Regions from separate parts of the Viridibacillus sp. d25.2 genome, predicted to be linked through region 2. Evidence: a T-box and tRNA genes for the amino acid it is inferred to sense, from the RefSeq annotation. Region 2 holds a T-box; the other holds one or more tRNA genes.
What was found. The T-box of region 2 lies ahead of ACZLO7_RS06750 (valine--tRNA ligase). A T-box ahead of a tRNA ligase gene usually reads a tRNA of that ligase, here a tRNA-Val.
Positions count from the first base shown of each region.

Region 1: it has a tRNA-Val gene. The T-box ahead of ACZLO7_RS06750 (valine--tRNA ligase) is inferred to sense a tRNA for this amino acid. The anticodon was not compared.

Region 1 is NZ_CM196652.1:3,754,528-3,760,975, forward strand. Features, by position in the region: gene ACZLO7_RS18500 (hypothetical protein) at 1-32, shown strand, start outside; gene ACZLO7_RS18505 (YhgE/Pip family protein) at 505-2,673, shown strand; tRNA gene ACZLO7_RS18510 (tRNA-Val) at 2,816-2,888, shown strand; gene ACZLO7_RS18515 (DUF5067 domain-containing protein) at 3,146-3,706, shown strand; gene ACZLO7_RS18520 (hypothetical protein) at 3,759-3,896, opposite strand; gene ACZLO7_RS18525 (hypothetical protein) at 3,916-4,236, opposite strand; gene ACZLO7_RS18530 (YdcF family protein) at 4,822-5,853, shown strand; gene ACZLO7_RS18535 (DUF2691 family protein) at 6,021-6,448, shown strand, end outside.
Region 2 is NZ_CM196652.1:1,371,382-1,377,829, forward strand. Features, by position in the region: gene hemC (hydroxymethylbilane synthase) at 1-511, shown strand, start outside; gene ACZLO7_RS06725 (uroporphyrinogen-III synthase) at 501-1,265, shown strand; gene hemB (porphobilinogen synthase) at 1,262-2,245, shown strand; gene hemL (glutamate-1-semialdehyde 2,1-aminomutase) at 2,249-3,541, shown strand; gene ACZLO7_RS06740 (hypothetical protein) at 3,780-4,349, shown strand; gene ACZLO7_RS06745 (YszA family small membrane protein) at 4,326-4,520, opposite strand; T-box leader at 4,591-4,819, shown strand; gene ACZLO7_RS06750 (valine--tRNA ligase) at 4,923-6,448, shown strand, end outside.

The sequences.
Region 1 (6,448 bases), 2.1 Mb from region 2:
CAGCCTCAGAAAATGATCAGCATCTTGAATGAAGTGTAGCAAAGTGAGCTGTCTGATGAAAAGGGCAGCTCGTACTTTTATATATTTATTCTTACCCAAGCTCTTTGAATTAAAAACAACATTACATTAATACAATGTATGTATAGTAACAGCCTACCCAAATTATTACTGTTATAGACACTTTTTACCTACTTCGTTTTAATTTCCTTAAATTACAAAACCATCATCCCCTCTCAATAGTTACTCTCACATAGAAAGAAACTTCAAACATAACACCATCTCACTAATTGTTAATCTAATAAACCATCATACCATCATCCTTCCTCCAATTAACTTTTAACTCCTTATTATGTTTCTCCTCTCTATCAATACACCAAACTGTCAATTCTTTATATTCCCTCTATTTTTAAAACTAAAAACCTAAAGCTATTTTTTGAATTTTTTCAAAAAGGGTATTGCATTTATAAGGTGATTATTTAACTTTTTTACCATAGGAGGACTGACATGAAAAATATATGGGCGCTCTATAAGAGGGATATTAAAAGTATATTCTCTAACTGGGTAGCCGCAGTATTATTAGGCGGGCTTATTATTTTACCTTCATTATATGCATGGCTAAACATCGCGGCATCATGGGATCCTTACGCACAAACCAATCAAATTCCCGTCGGTATCGTAAATGAAGATAGTGGTGCAAAAATACACAACCAACAAATTGATGCTGGAAAAGAGCTAGTTGCAACGTTACATAAAAATAAAGATATGAACTGGCAATTTACAAATCGAAAAACAGCAATGGAGAATGTTCGAAACGGAGACTATTTTGCTGTAATCATTATTCCAGAAAACTTCTCTAAGGACCTTGCTACAGTTGTTTCCGGCAAACCTCATAAAGCTGAAATGGAATATTACGTTAATGAAAAAATTAATTCGATTGCTCCTAAAATTACAAGTAAAGGCGCTAGTGTACTTGCTGAAGAAATGAGTAGTAAATTTATTGGCACAGTAAACGGTACAATCTTCGAGATGTTCAATCGAATTGGTATAGAAATGCAAACTAACTTACCGGATATCGAAAGGTTCAAGGATTTTGTACTTACATTAGAAAAGGACTTACCTGGTATTCATACAGAATTGAAGAAGGCACAAAAAGATGCAAATTCAGCAAGTACTATGATTGGTGATGCTAAAAATGAAATTCCCAAAGCAAAACAACTGACATCTGACGGTTTAAAAACAATTGATAATACGTTGTCTTTCTTGGCTCAAGCTAAAAATCGTCTTAATGAAATGAGTCCAAAAATCAAACAAGATTTACAAACCATCCAAAAAATTTCAACTGATGCAAATACATTGTTAAAACAACTACAAAATACAAAGGTTGATTTTACTGAGGTAAATAATGCAAAAGAGACTTTAGACAATCAGGTTACTACTGCTATCGATAAAGTTTCTAATGTCGAGAAAGCATTGGCAGATTTAAAACAATTTAATGATGAAAATAATATTAAAGATCAATCACAACTTCTCTCTTCTGCAATAGAGCATACAAAAAATTTAAAAGCCTTATTAGTAGAAGCACAAAAAAATGCCCGCAATATTAACGCAGTGCTTGCTGGTAAAGAACAAGATGTTGCAGATGCCATCAACTCACTACAAACTATTGCACAAAACACTTCTGTCGAGCTCGACAGCTTCATAAAAGAATATGCACAATCTATTGAACCAACTGTTTTTAAAGCTATTGATGATGCACAAAACACATTATCTACCGCAAAGAATAAGCTAACCATAATCCAAACTCAAATACCAGAAATTGTGCGTATCATTAATAATACCGATGGCTACATCTCAGATGCAAAATCTGGCCTAAATACAGCTATCGGCCAATATCCTTATGTAAATACAAAAGTTAAAGAACTTGCCAATAAAATCCGGGCCTTCGAAAAAGAAACGGATATAAATAGCGTTATTCAATTACTTATCAACGATCCAAACGCTGAGAAGTCTTTCTTCGAACAACCTATTAAGCTAAATGAAAATGCCCTCTTCCCGATCAAAAATTACGGAACAGGTATGACACCTTTCTACACTGTTTTATCCATTTGGGTTGGCTGCTTACTTTTAATTTCACTGCTATCAGTAGGAGCAAAAAATGAAGAAGATTTTACAACTCGTCAAGTATATTTCGGAAAACTACTGACATTTTGGACCATTGGCATACTACAAACGCTTATTATTACTATGGGTGACCTTTTCATTCTTAAAGTGTCTGCCCATAATCCTGTATGGTTTGTGTTATTTTGCTTATTCATCAGTCTCGTATTTATGAGCGTTGTCTACACATTAGTGTCCGTTTTCGGAGATGTCGGAAAAGCACTGGCAATCATTCTGCTTGTACTACAGCTAGCAGGGTCAGGTGGGACTTATCCCGTTGTTTTACTACCGAAGTTCTTCCAAGTGATTAACCCTTACTTACCTTTCACATACGCCATTGGAATGGCTCGAGAAGCAATCGGTGGTATCATTTGGAACAAAATTATCGTAGATGTCATCGTACTCGGAATAGTTCTAATCGTCGCCCTTTTATTTGGCGCCATCTTGAAAAAACGTTTAAATGTTATTACGTCACGTATGCTACTCAAATCCAGAAAATCAGGATTATTTCACTAAATTAGCGGCTTGTTTGGTTGTGTTAACCTAACAAGCCGCTACTATTTTATTGACGAAAAACAAAACAATTATTGACATTTACTGTTTGCCATCATATGATATTAAGTAATATTTACATAGAATTAAGAATTGAATTTCTCCCGATTCCTTAGCTCAGCTGGGAGAGCGCCACCTTGACAGGGTGGAGGTCGCTGGTTCGAACCCAGTAGGAATCATATTGGATAAACATTGATAACACGCTGTTTCTAAGTACATCTTAGGCAGCGTGTTTTCTTGTATTTATACCTACTCGTGACCAAGCTGTGACCAATTTTGAATAAACGATAAATGCGATACTATCTTTTGATTAAAAAAGACATAATATAACGATTTTTCACCGTTCATCCGAATGGTCTTTTTATTAAGCCTCCACAATAGTTACAATTTCCTGTATAGTTAAATATACACATTTATAGAAATGAGGGTTTTTTAATTGAAAAAGAAATGGTTACTAGCTCCAATGGCTACTATGATATTGTTGGCTGCATGCGGCGAAGACAATGCAAAGGAAGAAACTCCAAAAGATAATGCTCAAACAGTTAAATCTTCGGACAAAACAGATACAAAGAAAAGTAATGACGTTTATTTTAAAGATAATGAAGCGAAATTAGAGGATGTAAAAATAAAAATCACTAAAACTAAAGTAATTTCAGTAGGAGAAAAAGGTAACGAACATGGTGAAAAACCAGTATTAGCAATCTGGTACAATACAACAAACTTAAGTGATAAAGATATCGACCCGACAACAGCATGGTCAGTTGTGTTTACCGCGATTCAAGACAATAATCCAAACTCTATTAATAATATTGAGGTAGGCAGCCTTCCAGACGATAGATTTTTAGATACGCAGTTAGAAACAATTAAAAAGAACGGCACCGTAGAAAATGCCATTGCATACGAGCTTGATGATTTAAAAACGCCTGTCACATTAGTAGCGAATCAAGGTATTGGCGGCGAAGAATTAGGACGACAAGAATTTAAAGTGAAAAAATAAAGAGGAAAATTAGGCCACTCATTGCGAGTGGCAATTTTTATGCCGCTGTATCTTATGAAAGTACCAATAACAAACTTATTACTCCTGCAACAGGCAATAACGCTATCCACAACCATTCCCCTAACGCTACATCTTCAGGTGCAATATCTTCATCTACAAAACAATAGTAAATACTCAACAAAATCTTCATGGCCATACACCCCTATGGTTTAGATTTCCCAAGCCTCATTCATTATTGATTTAACTTTGATACTGTGTGTTACACGTTTGATTGCTGTATATATGACTGATTCTAAGCACTCTACTTTCCCCTGTTTATACGCACTCATAACACTTAATAAAGCTTTACGATATTTACTTTCGTGATGCTCTAAAACTATGTTTCTATCAATAGATGCTTTTGCTTTGAAGATTATTCCAGAGAATCTATATAATTCGCTAGATTTGAAAAATGGTGAAAATACTTTTACCGGAGTTGGCAATTTGTCTACAAGACCTTCTTTGAGCAACACTTGCTCTTCTTTCGTCATTTGCTAAAGCGAGCCTTTGATAATTGACTCTCTTCCATCAATTTCCCTACATTTAGAACACTCAAATCTCGTACCTAGAATATCAATTCATTGTCACTAAAACAAATTTCAGAACGACTATCTACCCACTTGAATAAATTCTGCTTTTTCATGCTAATCACGTACCTTTTTAATAGTAATAGTATCAGTAAATCAATATATAAAAGTTTTAAAGATGAATTGCAATTTTATTAAAAACAGATAAATCAAAGATATACCAAAGAATATAATTTTTAGTATAATAATAAATGTAATATTTTTTTGATGCTGATGATTTAATGTTTTCATACTTGATAGAGTTGCAGGATATATGATTGGAGCACCATTTTTATATTTCCAAACAATTTCACAGACGATAAATAAAGAAATCGATTTTGCAAACAAACCCGTATGTAAGACCCTTCGTTGTCTTACTCTTTCATTTTTTCTATAAAAGAATAAGCAAAACAGAAAATATGATGAATTTCAAAAGAATATGTAAGACGCGATAAAAAAATACTCTACCTTTACAATCGATTACAAAAAAAATTGAGGTGTACAAAATTTATGGTTCTTGGCATCATTACCACTATCACAATTACTTTATTAGCAATTTTTCTATTCTTTTATTTAAAAGACCCTAGAAGGATAATCAATGGCTTTCTATTTAATTTATTTTTTTGTTCATTTGGTATTCTATGCGTATGTTTAGCATTTTACTTAGATAATCAGTATTTAATAATTTTTGGTGTTATCATTGTTGCCTTTATGTTAACTTTTGGCTTATTCGCCTTAATGATAGGAATGTTTCTAAATGCACGGATTCTAATGAGAAAAGAGGGCCGGCGTTTTTCAAATTATTTAACTCTTATTGTTGGGATTTGTCTTTTGTTATGGATGATAATTTCCATAGTCGAGCCATCTCGATTCTTATCTGCTAAACTCCAGCCACTTTACCAAGGAATGTTTTTTATTGTTTTATATTTATTTGTAAACTTATCAAATTTTCTAACAGCCTATTTTCTTTATCAATTCAATAGACCCAAATACAATCAAGATTTCATAATTGTTCTTGGTAGTGGCTTAATAAATGATAAAGTGCCACCACTTTTAGCTAGCAGAATCAATAAGGCTATAGATTTTTATTGGAAGCAAGCTGCAGTCGCATCTCCGCCTACAATCATTTTTTCCGGGGGACAAGGACCGGATGAAAACCTTCCTGAAGCCGCAGCTATGCAAATGTATGCTGTAGAAAAAGGTATTCCTGTCGAACACACGATGCAAGAAGATCGTTCTGTGAATACGTATCAGAATCTGCTTTTTTCAAAAAAAATTATGGAATCATTAAAGGGAAAGAATTACAACAGTATTTTTACAACAAACAATTTCCACCTTTTCCGTGCTGGATTATTTGCTAGACAAGCTGGATTAACTAGCCAAGGAATCGGTTCAAAAACAGCTTTCTATTATTGGCCAAACGCTATGATTCGAGAATATATCGCAGTTGTTGTTATGAATCGTAAGCGTCATGGTATTGTAATAGGCGTTATTTGTTTTTTATCAATCTTAGCAACTGTAATAAACTATATATTCTTATAAAGTGATTTAATGTATGGATAACCTTAAGATTGAAACACCTAGCACTTAAAGCGAGACCATTGAAATAATCCATTAAACTTAAACAGACAGCCCCTTCTCGATTTTATCAAGAATGGGCTGTCTGTTTTTCTGTATAATAGATGTACTAATTTCAGGGGGTATAATTTATGAAAAGAGGAATCAGTTTTGAAATTCCTAATGAACGTGGAAGTTTTCTTGGAGAAGTTCTCAAGCCGATTGACATTACTGCTTTTAGTTGGCAAATTGGCAGTGGTGAGTCATATAAAGCAGCGAAAATGGATGATGGATTGGAAGAGGATCTTTTCTCGGAAGATAAAAACGTTATTGATGGTGCCGAGCTCAAAGATCTATTAGAGAACAATAAATATTATATTATTTTCGCTGACTTACAAGCATATCCAAAAGGCAAGTTCTCTGAAATTGAGACCTATGCTGAATTTATTGAAAGCAAGTGTGAACTTATTCTATTAGTCGTTGATTGCAGTTATGGCACTCTATATTGCAAAAATAAGGAAGCAATCGAATTACTATATAAGAATGCGAATGATTGTGGGTTTGAATTTGTTGAATATAT
Region 2 (6,448 bases):
CGAGATTAAATGGATTCGTGGAAACGTAGATACACGTTTGGCGAAACTTGAAACAGGTGAATATGATGCGATTATTTTAGCAGCAGCGGGTCTAAAACGACTTGGCTGGAGTCAAGATGTCGTAACAGAATACTTATCTGCCGAAATGTGTATCCCAGCTGTTGGACAAGGTTCTCTAGGTATTGAGTGTCGTAGTGATGATGCTGAATTATTAGCTGAGCTTGCAAAATTAACAGACAAAGCAACTTGGGAAGAAGCACATGCGGAGCGAGCATATCTTGCAGCGATGGATGGCGGTTGCCAAGTACCAATCGCGGGTTACGCAAAATATGACGGAAAACAAATTGAATTAACTGGTTTAGTAGCTGCTCCAGATGCCTCTGTTATTTATAAAGAAACGGTAACGATGGAAGATGCTAAAGCAGTTGGTGAAGAAGTTGCTCGTATTTTGACAGAGCAAGGAGCCTTTGATTTAATTCAAAAAGTTAAGGCTGAGCAAGATGCTAAATGATTTACCTCTTAGAGGAGAGAAAATAGTTTTAACAGGCACGCATGTTACAGCATCCGTGGAAAAGCAAATCGAACAATTAGGCGGTCAGGCTATACACCTACCGCTTATTACTATTAATGAGATTAAAAGTGATATGGACCGACAGCGTCTTGAAAAAAGTAAGCAGTATGATTGGCTTATTTTCACAAGCCAAAATGCGGTCCTTGCTTTTAAAAGTAAAATACAGCGTTTTCATTTCAATGCATCTGAATGGTCATGTAAAGTAGCTGCTGTAGGTGCAAAAACAGCGGAAGCTCTTGAGACGATAGGCTTTGAGATAAACTTCATGCCATCAACTTTTAGTGCAGATATATTTGTACAAGAGTTTCCTGCTGTTGCAGGAGACGGCGTATCTTGTCAGTTTTTTAAAGGCTCGATGGCAAAGGATACTATAGTAAAAGGTTTATCTTATCGTGTCGATGAATGGACTATCTATGAAACGGTTCAAACGACAGAACATATCACAGAACTGCTAACTCTTTTAAAAGCATCGTCAAATGTAAGTATTACCTTTGCCAGTCCATCTGCAGTAGAGGTTTTTACAGAGTATATTGCGAAGGTAATTGGTTGGGATTCATTTAAAGTTCTATCCATAGGACATATTACTGAGCAAGCGTTAATTAAGGCAGGATCTAAAGTTGATATAATGCCATCCACTTATACAATGAAGGCATTAATTCAAGAGTTAGCTAATAGAAAGGAACATCTAAAATGAAAGATTTAACATTTAAAAGACATAGACGTTTACGTCAATCTGCTACTATGCGTTCAATGGTAAAAGAAACATACTTGCATAAAGAAGATTTCATCTATCCAATTTTTGTCATGGAAGGCGAAAATATTAAAAATGAAGTATCTTCAATGCCAGGTGTTTTCCAATTTTCAATTGACCGTTTAGGAGAAGAGATGGATGAAGTAGTATCACTAGGTATTCCTTCAGTTATTCTTTTTGGCTTACCAGCTGAAAAAGATGAGGTTGGTACTCAAGCATTCCATAATCACGGGATAGTTCAAGAGGCAACTCGTTTTGTGAAAAAGAATTATCCGGAAATTGTTGTTATAGCGGACACATGCCTATGTGAATTTACTTCTCACGGTCACTGTGGTGTTGTGAATGACAAAGAACAAATTTTAAATGACCCTTCACTAGATTTATTAGCAAAAACAGCAGTTTCACAAGCAGAAGCGGGAGCAGACATTATTGCGCCTTCTAATATGATGGATGGTTTTGTAACTGCGATTCGTAAAGGCTTAGATGATGCTGGATTTGAAGATGTTCCAATTATGTCTTATGCAGTAAAATATGCTTCAGCATACTATGGTCCATTCCGTGATGCTGCTGATGGCGCGCCTAAATTTGGCGACCGTAAAACATATCAAATGGATCCTGCAAATCGTATGGAAGCAATGCGTGAAGCCACTTCAGACGTGGAAGAAGGGGCAGATTTCCTAATCGTTAAACCAGCATTAGCTTACTTAGATATCGTACGTGATGTACGTAATAATTACGATTTACCGATTGTTGCTTACAATGTAAGTGGAGAATATGCAATGGTTAAAGCAGCATCTATTAATGGCTGGATTGACGAAAAACAAACTGTTCTAGAAACACTACTAGGTATGAAACGTGCTGGAGCAGACTTAATCATTACTTATCATGCGAAAGATGCAGTTCGTTGGATGGAGGGAAAATAATTTATGACACGTTCATATGAAAAATCAAAACAAGCTTTTAAAGAAGCTGTGAACTTAATGCCGGGCGGCGTAAATAGCCCAGTTCGTGCGTTTAAAGCAGTGGATATGGATCCAATTTTCATGGCTAGTGGTAAAGGTGCAATCATTACTGATATTGATGGCAATGATTATATTGACTATGTATTATCGTGGGGTCCACTAATTATTGGTCACACACATCCTGATGTAGTAGCTGCTATTCAAAAGGTAGCTGAAACAGGTACGAGTTTTGGAGCTTCTTCACTAGTAGAAAATGAACTAGCAAAAGTAGTAATTGATCGTATTCCTTCAATCGAAATGATTCGTATGGTATCTTCAGGTACGGAAGCGACGATGAGTGCAATACGTGCAGCCCGTGGCTTTACAGGTAGAGACAAAATTTTAAAATTTGAAGGAAGTTATCACGGACATGGTGATAGTTTACTAATTAAAGCTGGTTCAGGTGTAGCAACACTTGGTTTACCAGACAGCCCAGGCGTACCAATGGGAATCGCTCAAAACACATTAACTGTTCCTTATAATGATTTAGAATCGGCTAAACTAGTCTTCGAAAAATTTGGAGAAGAAATTGCTGCTGTAATCGTTGAGCCAGTTTGCGGTAATATGGGTGTCGTTCCTCCGCTTCCAGGCTTCCTTGAAGGATTACGTGAATTAACATCAAACGCTGGTTCACTATTGATCTTTGATGAAGTAATGACTGGTTTCCGTGTAGGGTATCATAGTGCTCAAGGACACTTCGGTGTAACACCTGATTTAACTTGTCTTGGTAAAGTAATCGGTGGTGGTCTGCCTGTAGGTGCATTTGGTGGTAAGCGTGAGATTATGGAGAAAATTGCTCCAGCAGGTCCAATCTATCAAGCGGGTACATTATCAGGTAACCCACTTGCAATGTCTGCTGGCTTAGCGACAATTAGTCATTTAAAACCTGAAACATATGATTACTTTACAAAGTTAGGTGATCAATTAGAAGCAGGTTTCCGTGAAGCTGCAGAAACGTATAACATCCCCCACACAGTAAATCGTGCGGGTTCGATGATTGGTTATTTCTTAACGAATGAAAATGTTATTAACTTTGAAACAGCAAAAACTTCTGATTTACAATTGTTTGCTGAATACTACGGTTTAATGGCGAATGAAGGAATCTTCTTACCGCCGTCACAATTTGAAGGTGTATTTGTTTCTACAGAGCATACTGAAGAACACATTGCAAAAACAGTTCAAGCTTTCCAAAAAGTATTCAAACAACTTGCTCGATAATTTTATACTACTATAAGAAAAGGGCTTTCTCTATTTTGAGAAAGCCCTTTTCAATGCATATAAATACATTGATAATGTACATGAAATAGCTAATCTTTTCATTTAGAGTATCTTCTTTAATTTCAGACTCGACAAACGACTGACTAATTAAAACCTTTCAAACCATCAACATAACATAATGCATAATCATTATACTACCTAGCATATAATCTATTAGATATATGAAGGAGGTCAAGCTATGCAACATATTTCCTGGGAAATTGCAGAAGGATTTAACTTTCCTGAAAGTTTTGGTAAACCGCAAGATACATCAAATGTGAAAATTACACCTCGTTGGACACAGGAAGAGTCAGGTGAATCATTATTCTTAACAGGTATATATCATATTTCTGCCAATGTAGCATTTGCGGAAGGCGAAACACCACATCATGGGACTTCAACTTGGACAACAATAGAAGATCTAGACATGCAAGGTGAATCAGGTTATTTTGAATATGCTGTGCCATTACATGTAAATTTACCACGAGAACGAGTGAATAAAGACGTCCCTGTGGAAATCAAAGTAGAGCATATAACGACAACATTCCAAGAGGATGGTAGCTGTCATTTTAACTGGCGGGCAACATGTCAGTATGAAGAGCCGCAAGTTGCTACTGCGCAAGTAGAAGCAGAGGTAGTAGAAAGTCCATCTACTACAACTGCAGAGGCAAGCGCGGAAGAAAAACCAGAATCCAATGCATTCTTATGGGATTTAGCAGAAGCGTATACGATTAAAACTTATCATTTAAAGGAAATCCGTAAACAGTAACCACCACAATAACGCTAAAATAAAAAGTAAGATAATGTCCCCTGTTGTCGGGATAATAATTACACGTATACCTTGGAAGAGACAAATAGGAACGATAATATGTCTACAGTAAAATCTTGTTTTCCGTAGCCAAGGTGGCAGGAAATAAGGATTATATTTTCTACGTGACATGAAATGTAGCCCTCCTTTCTAAAAAACTTGAAAATGCATCTTTTTTCCGATACAATTAGGTCATCTTAATATAGATGCATAGATAGGGAAGAGTAAAATGCATTGTGTTTGCCAAAGAGAGGAAACGTATGGTGAAAGTTTCCGCATACACACATTTGAAGGTCGCCCTGGAGCAGTTTCTGTGAACCTGATAAAGCTTAGCAGAAGCCGGTTAGAAGCCGTTATACAATGAAGTGTCAGCACGTCTTTTTGTGTTGAAATAAAGGTGGTACCGCGAATTCAACTCCTTCGTCCTTTTTAGGCGATAGGAGTTTTTTATTTGCAAAAAACTACAAGATACTTCGTTGTTAACAAAAAAATTAAAAGGAGGTCGTCAATTTGACAGAACAACAAACGACATCAATGCCAACGAAATATGATCCACAGTCTATCGAGCAAGGACGTTATGAATGGTGGCTAAAGGGAGATTTCTTTAAAGCACAACCTGAAAGTGGCAAAGAGCCGTATTCAATCGTAATTCCACCGCCAAACGTAACAGGTAAACTACACTTAGGTCACGCTTGGGATACAACATTACAAGATATCCTAATTCGTATGAAACGTATGCAAGGGTACGATGCACTTTGGTTACCAGGTATGGACCATGCAGGTATTGCAACACAAGCAAAGGTTGAAGCGAAACTTCGTGAAGAAGGCGTTACTCGTTATGACTTAGGCCGTGAAAAGTTCGTAGCAAAAACATGGGAATGGAAAGAAGAGTATGCAGGTCATATTCGTGAGCAATGGGCGAAAATGGGTTTAGCGCTAGATTATTCTCGTGAACGCTTCACATTAGATGAAGGACTTTCTGATGCAGTAAAAGAAGTATTCGTAAAACTTTACGAAAAAGGTTTAATCTATCGCGGTGAATATATCATCAACTGGGATCCAGCAACTAAAACTGCGTTATCTGATATTGAAGTTATTTACAAAGACATTCCAGGTGCTTTTTATCACTTCAAATATCCTTTAACTGATGGAACTGGAACAATTGAGATTGCAACTACTCGCCCTGAAACAATGTTAGGTGATACTGCAATCGCTGTTCACCCTAAGGATGAACGTTACCAACATTTAATCGGTAAAACAGTAACATTACCAATTGTAGGTCGTGAAATTCCAATCATAGCAGATGATTACGTTGAAATGGAATTTGGTACGGGAGTTGTGAAAATTACCCCAGCTCATGACCCGAATGACTTTGAAGTAGGTAACCGTCATGACTTACCACGTATTCTTGTAATGAACGAAGATGGTTCAATGAATGATAATGCTGGTAAATATAAAGGTATGGATCGCTTTGAATGCCGAAAAGCAATCGTTAAAGACTTACAAGACATGGATGTTTGCTTCAAAATTGAAGAGCATGTGCACTCAGTAGGACACTCAGAACGTTCTGATGCAGTTGTTGAGCCATATCTTTCAACACAATGGTTCGTAAAAATGCAACCTCTTGCTGATAAATCACTAGAGCTTCAAAAAGATGAAGAAGGCAAAGTAAACTTTGTACCTTCACGTTTTGAAAATACGTATTCTCGTTGGATGGAGAATATCCGTGATTGGTGTATTTCTCGTCAACTTTGGTGGGGACACCGAATTCCGGCTTGGTACCATAAAGAAACAGGTGAAGTTTACGTAGGTACGGATGCACCAGCTGATGCTGAAAACTGGAATCAAGATACGGATGTACTAGATACTTGGTTCTCATCTGCGTTATGGCCTTTTTCAACAATGGGCTGGCCAGATGAAGAGAACGAAGAATTTAAACGTTATTACCCAACCAATACTTTAGTAACGGGTTATGATATTATATTCTTCTGGGTTTCTCGTATGATATTCCAAGGTATTGAATTTACTGGTTCACGTCCATTTGAAGACGTATTAATTCA